DNA from 2 places in the Ruminococcus sp. NATIVEDY161 genome. Region 2 is predicted to be linked to the other one. Evidence: predicted binding sites of a transcription regulator. Region 2 holds the regulator's gene; the other holds the start of a gene.
The links. The regulator HrcA, encoded in region 2, represses chaperone genes, less so after heat shock. The targets are predictions, from matches to a motif close to TGTTAGCACTCNNNNNNNNNGAGTGCTAACA.
Positions count from the first base shown of each region.

Region 1 (3,416 bases), 1.1 Mb from region 2:
GCGGCTACAAGCCCGAGGATAACAAGCTCAAGGCAGGTATCTTCGGCGCTGAGCCCTGGACTGAGGAAATGCGCCGCAGCATTGAGAAAAGCCTCGGCATCAAGGCTTACGACATCTACGGACTGACCGAAATCAGCGGACCGGGCGTTGCGTTTGAGTGCGAGGCGCAGAGCGGAATGCACATCAACGAGGACCACTTCTATGTTGAAGTTATCGACCCCGAGACCGGCGAGGTTCTTCCCGAGGGCAGCAAGGGCGAGCTCGTGTTTACCTCACTTGACAAAGAGGCGTTTCCGCTTATCCGCTACAGAACTCGTGACATCTGTGTGCTCTCGCGTGAAAAGTGCTCCTGCGGCAGAACTCACGTCAAGATGACAAAGCCGATGGGCAGAAGCGACGATATGATGATTATCCGTGGCGTAAACGTATTCCCGAGCCAGATCGAGACCGTTCTGCTCAATGAGGGCTACACACCGAATTACCAGATTGTTGTTGACCGCGTAAATAACAGCGATACTCTCGACATTTATGTTGAGCTTGCACCCGACCAGTTCTCGGATATCGTTTCCGTAACCCAGAAGAGGGAGAAAAAGCTTGAAAGCGCTATGCGCACCATGCTCGGAATCGGACCGCGTATCCACCTTGTACCGCCCAAGACCATCACCAGAAGCGAAGGCAAGGCAGTAAGAGTTATCGACAACCGCAAGCTTCACGACTAATTTACGGAGGTAAAAGCTATGGCAATTCATCAGATTTCAGTTTTTGTACAAAACAAGCCCGGCACGCTTGTCGGTATTATTGAGGAGCTCGCTAACAAGGGTATTAATATCCGCGCGAGCAGTATTGCCGACACCGCCGAATTTGGTATTTTCAGACTTATCACAAATGATTTTGACAAAACACGCGAGATTCTCTCCGAGAACAACGTGACCAACGTAACAAGGGTTATCGCCGCAAAAATGGAAGATAAGCCCGGCGCGCTGTACAGAGTTGTAGACGCTCTGTCCGAGGCAGGCATCAATATTGAGTATATGTACGCCTTCACCGCGTCCGAGACCTTCGGAGCGTACGTTGTGTTCAGAGTTGACGACGTAGACGCGGCTCAAAAGCTGCTCGACGAAAAAGGAATCTCCACCCTCAACGACGAGGACATTCTTGATATGTAATAACAACACAAAGCTGCTGACGGAAACGTTGGCAGCTTTTTTGTAGAGTTAAGAGTTTAATTGTAGGGGCGACCTTAGCACGTCGGCAACCTTAGCACGTCGGCAACCCTTTTGGGCTTCGCCCATTTCCCCTAAAAGGGGAATCACCTTTTGTCGCTACGCGACATTTCCCCTGTCAGGGGAATCACCCATGTGTCCGCCCATTAAATTACCCACCAACCTATCCTCTATATTTAAAGCCTCCCCCGTTCCAAAAACGGGGGAGGTGGCATTTCGCTTTGCGAAATGACGGAGGGGGCGGCGTTTCCGTAATAACCCTGATTTCCTCGTTAACCGTAGGCGTTGACTAAAATGTTCGCCCGAAGGGCAGGAACATAACATTTTAATCTGGATTTTACGTGCTGAATAAACTCTAAATTCTCAATTCAAAAACTGTGCATTATGATATAAATTAATTAAAGGGCAGAAAAAGTCAAATTTCCCCTTGACATTTCTGAAAAATGGTATAAAATAGAATTAGCACTCAGGGACAAAGAGTGCTAAACAATGTAATTTTATTTAGGAGGCTATATATTATGACAATCAAACCTTTACTTGACAGAGTAGTTCTTAAAGTAGAAGAGGCTGAGGAAAAAACCAAGAGCGGCATTATCCTTTCATCCGCGGCTCAGGAAAAGCCCCAGTTCGCTTCGGTAGTAGCGGTAGGCCCCGGCGGCGTTGTAGACGGCAAAGAGGTTGAGATGTACGTAAAGGTGGGCGACAAGGTAATCGCCTCAAAATACGCAGGCACAATGGTTAAAATCGACGGCGAGGAGTACACAATCGTAAGTCAGTCAGACATCCTCGCGACTTTGGAATAATTCAGGTTTTTAGGTAATTTAGGAGGTAATTTTTTATGGCAAAGCAAATCGCTTACGGTGAGGACGCAAGAAAGGCTCTTATGAAGGGCATCGACCAGCTCGCTGACACAGTTAAAATCACACTCGGTCCCAAGGGCAGAAACGTAGTGCTCGACAAAAAGTTCGGCGCTCCGTTAATCACCAACGACGGCGTTACAATCGCCAAGGAAATCGAGCTTGACGATCCGTTCGAGAATATGGGCGCACAGCTTGTAAAAGAGGTTTCTATCAAGACAAACGACGTTGCAGGCGACGGTACAACAACCGCTACTCTGCTTGCTCAGGCGCTTATCCGCGAGGGTATGAAGAACGTAACCGCAGGCGCTAACCCGATGATTCTCAAAAAGGGTATCGCAGACGCAGTTGACAAGGCTGTTGAAGCCGTAATCAACAACAGCCAGCAGGTTTCGGGCACAGCGGATATCGCGAGAGTTGCAACCGTTTCATCACAGGATGAGTTCATCGGCAACCTCATTGCCGAGGCTATGGAAAAGGTAACAACCGACGGCGTTATCACCGTTGAGGAGAGCAAGACAGCTGAGACCTACAGCGAGGTTGTAGAGGGTATGATGTTCGACAGAGGCTACATCGCGCCCTATATGGTAACAGATACCGACAAAATGGTAGCTGAGCTTGACAATCCGCTCATCCTTATCACAGACAAGAAAATTTCAACAACTCAGGAAATTCTTCCGCTCCTCGAAAGCGTAGTACAGTCGGGCAGAAAGCTCCTTATCATCGCAGAGGACGTTGAAGGCGAGGCTCTTACAACTCTCGTTCTCAACAAGCTCCGCGGAACATTCACCGCAGTTGCCGTTAAGGCTCCGGGCTTTGGCGACAGAAGAAAGGAAATGCTCCAGGATATCGCAACCCTCACAGGCGGTACTGTAATCACCTCAGACCTAGGTCTTGAGCTTAAGGATACAACAATCGACCAGCTCGGCACAGCCCGTCAGGTTAAGATTGAAAAGGAAAACACAATCATCGTTGACGGCGCAGGTGACAAGGACGCTATCGAGGGCAGAGTTGCTCAGATTCGCCAGCAGATTGAGACCACAACCTCTGACTTCGACCGTGAAAAGCTCCAGGAGCGCCTTGCGAAGCTCGCAGGCGGCGTAGCTGTAATCAAGGTCGGCGCGGCTACCGAGATTGAGATGAAGGAAAAGAAGCTTCGCATTGAGGACGCTCTCGCGGCTACAAAGGCTGCCGTTGAGGAAGGCATCGTAGCAGGCGGCGGTATCGCTTGTATGAACGCTATTCCTGCCGTAGCAGAGTTTGTCGAGACTCTCGACGGCGACGCTAAGACAGGCGCTAACATCGTTCTTAAGGCTCTCGAGGAGCCCCTCCGCCA
Region 1 covers NZ_CP162392.1:507,068-510,483, reverse strand. The annotation lists gene AB1I50_RS02455 (phenylacetate--CoA ligase family protein) at 1-719, shown strand, start outside; gene AB1I50_RS02450 (ACT domain-containing protein) at 738-1,166, shown strand; gene groES (co-chaperone GroES) at 1,742-2,026, shown strand; gene groL (chaperonin GroEL) at 2,062-3,416, shown strand, end outside.
Region 1: groES (co-chaperone GroES) is a predicted target of HrcA. The motif match lies at 1,681-1,711, and genes of this name have one in related genera.

Region 2 (3,416 bases):
TTCAGCGGCTTCCTTAAGTCTCTGCATAGCCATTTTATCGGATGAAAGGTCAATGCCTGTTTCTGTCTTGAATGAAGCAACCATCCAGTCGATAATTCTCTTGTCGAAGTCGTCGCCGCCGAGACGGTTGTTACCTGCTGTAGCGAGAACCTCCTGAACGCCGTCGCCCATCTCGATGATACTTACGTCGAAGGTACCGCCGCCGAGGTCGTATACCATAACCTTCTGGTCGTTTTCTTTGTCTACGCCGTATGAAAGTGCAGCGGCTGTAGGCTCGTTGATAATTCTTTTAACGTCGAGGCCTGCAATCTTACCTGCGTCCTTTGTAGCCTGGCGCTGAGCGTCGGTGAAGTATGCAGGAACGGTGATAACAGCCTGTGTTACGGTTTCTCCGAGGTAAGCCTCGGCGTCAGCCTTAAGCTTCTGGAGAATCATTGCGGAAATCTCCTGGGGAGTGTAGCTCTTGTTGTCGATTGTTACCTTGTAGTTAGAGCCCATTTCTCTCTTGATCGATGCAACGGTTCTGTCGGGGTTTGTGATAGCCTGGCGCTTAGCAACCTGGCCTACCATTCTCTCGCCGTCCTTTGAGAAGGCTACTACCGACGGGGTTGTTCTTGAACCCTCGGCGTTGGCGATAACTACGGGCTCGCCGCCCTCGATAACTGCTACGCATGAGTTAGTTGTACCTAAATCTATACCTATTGTCTTTGCCATAATTAATTCCTCCAATTTTGTTTTGATTTATATTTTAAGTTATGTGCTTGACTTTGTTAGTTAACCACCTGAACCATGGCGTGGCGAACGATTTTGTCACCGATTTTGTAGCCGGTCTGGAAAACCTGCGCTATCTGGTTTGACTTAAGCTCGTCGCTGTCGACCATCGAAACCGCGTTGTGAAGGTTCGGATCGAACTCGTCACCGACCTTGCCGTACTGCTCGATTTTCAGCTTTTCAAAGCTCTTGCCGAGCTGGTTTGAAATAAGCTCGATACCCTTTAATATTTCGGGATCTGCCTCTTTCAAATTGTCAATCGCCATTCTTACGCTGTCCGCGACAGGCAGAATTTCGGTTACCGCCTTTGAGGTAGCGTCGTCGTAAATGCCGAGCTTTTCGTTGGCGGTGCGCTTGCGGTAGTTGTCATACTCGGCGGCAAGGCGCATATATTTATCCTTTTCCGCGGCGAGCTGTTCCTCAAGCTCCTTGATTTTAGCTTCTTTTTCGTCGACAACCTCGGCGGCTTCGGTTTCTTCCTCCTCGGCCTCGTCAGCCTTTACCTCGGCTGCCTTGGTGTCTTTGGTCTTATCTTTTTTAGCCATTGTATATCCTCCTCTTGGGGTTATTCACGTTTTATGTCCGTCAGCTCGTCAATCAGCTCTCCGGCGCAGTCCGCGACACATTCGAGGAGAGCAAAGTTCCTCGCGTAGTCGGTTCTAAGCGGCGTTATCAGCGCCGTTACGCCCGACGGACTGCCGTCGATTTTGTACCGTGCCGATAACAGCGAATAATTCGCAAGCTCAACGCGGCTGTTTTCCCTGCCGATTAACGCGGCTGTGTGCTGCGGAGATTTTTCAAGCGTTGCCGCGAGGTCGTGCGGACTGTTCAAAAACTCGATTATCCTGCGTGCCGAGCGGAAATCCGCATCCTCCGAAAAGGCGAGCTTTCCTCTGCCGCTCTGGTAAACGCTGACCGTCGTCGCCTGCTCTGCCGCGTCCTGCACTGCCATCAGCGCCGAGGGCATTAAAAGCGACATTTCACCGAACCTTACGGCGGCGGTCTGGATGAACGGGCGGTTTACCGAGCTGAGCTTAACTCCGGTAAAAATCTCGTTGAACGCCTTGTCAAAAATCCCCATTAGCTCGGGGTTGATTAAAAACTCACAGCGGAACAGCTTGGTTTTGATTGTGCCGTTTGAGGCAATCAGAACCGCCATTGCCGAATGTGCTCCGGTTTGAATGAAGCGCAGGTGGCGGATTCTGCTGTTCTCTCCGCCCGGGGTTGTGGCGACTGCCGCGTAACCGCTGAGCTTGCTCAGCAAGTCGGCTGCGCCTTTGAGTATGCTCTCGGGGGAGTCTCCGTCTTTTTGGAGCTCCTCGAGGATGTACTGCCTGCCCTGTCCCGAAATCGGCTTGACCTGCATTACGTTGTCAACGTAGTAGCGGTAGCCCTGCGCGGTCGGGATCCTTCCGGCGGAGGTGTGCGGCTGAACAATGTAGCCCCGGTTTGTAAGCTCGACCATATCGTTGCGGACGGTCGCGGACGAAACGTTCATACCGGTTTCGGATATAAGCGACTTCGAGCCGACGGGCTCTCCGGTGGCGATATAGCTTTCTACAATAGCCGCGAGTATGTTTTGTCTTCTTGCGGCGGGCTCCATTTTGTTCACCTCTGTTTCGTTTTAGCACTCTTAGTGGTGGAGTGCTAATCACTGTATTCTTACTATAATACCAAAGTCAGAAAAAGTCAATACTTTTGCCAAAATAATTTCCTGATTTTAAAAAGTTTCACTTTATTATCACATTACCCTTGCTTTTTGAGCCCGAGCAGGATAAAATAGGGATATATTTTAAATAGTATATTGTCGGGGAGAGTAAAGATGACTCAGTTTTTGCAGTACGGATATGTCTTTTTGTGGGCGATACTTGCGGTGCTCACGTTTTTTATAGGCAGAAAACAGGGGCTGGTAGGTTACCTGCTTTCGGTTTTCTTTGTGTTTATGACGGTGTGGTACGGACTCCGCGCGTTCGGAAACCTGCCGGTGTTTGACGGCGTGTGGGGGTATATTTTCAGAGGACTGCTCGTTGTATTTTTGGCGGTCATCGTCTTTATCTGGTGGAAATCGCGCAAGGCAGCGGCGGAGAACAACGACGATAACAGGGAGCAATAGTCTGCATATTGATTAGTATTTATAATTTGACACAATATATAGACGCGGATTTTTAAAATTCTTAAAAACTCAAATTTTTCAAAAAAAATACTTGATTTTTGGCGCTGTATATGATAAAATATCACCTGTATGACGATAATTCCAAGGAGGTGGGACAATGCCCAACATTAAATCTGCAAAAAAGCGCGTTAAGGTTATTGCTACAAAAACAGCCCGCAACAAGGCGACAAGGTCAGCTCTCAGAACATCAATTAAAAAGGCTTACTATGCTGTTGACACAAATGCTGACAACAAGCAGGAGGCAGTTCGTCTTGCTATCAAGAAAATTGACCAGGCTGTTGCCAAGGGTATTCTTCATAAGAATACCGCTGCAAGAAGCAAGTCTTCGCTCGCAAAGCGTCTGAACGCTTCTGCATAAGTTTAATAACTGAACAAATTTAAAGCAGAGCTTTTCTCTGCTTTTTTTGTTGCCCGCTCAGTTGCGCACAAGGTGCGCACGAGTGATGGCTAAAAAAAACAAGCGCAAAATCAG
Region 2 covers NZ_CP162392.1:1,591,425-1,594,840, forward strand. The annotation lists gene dnaK (molecular chaperone DnaK) at 1-714, opposite strand, end outside; gene grpE (nucleotide exchange factor GrpE) at 771-1,316, opposite strand; gene hrcA (heat-inducible transcriptional repressor HrcA) at 1,337-2,374, opposite strand; gene AB1I50_RS07580 (hypothetical protein) at 2,594-2,884, shown strand; gene rpsT (30S ribosomal protein S20) at 3,042-3,302, shown strand.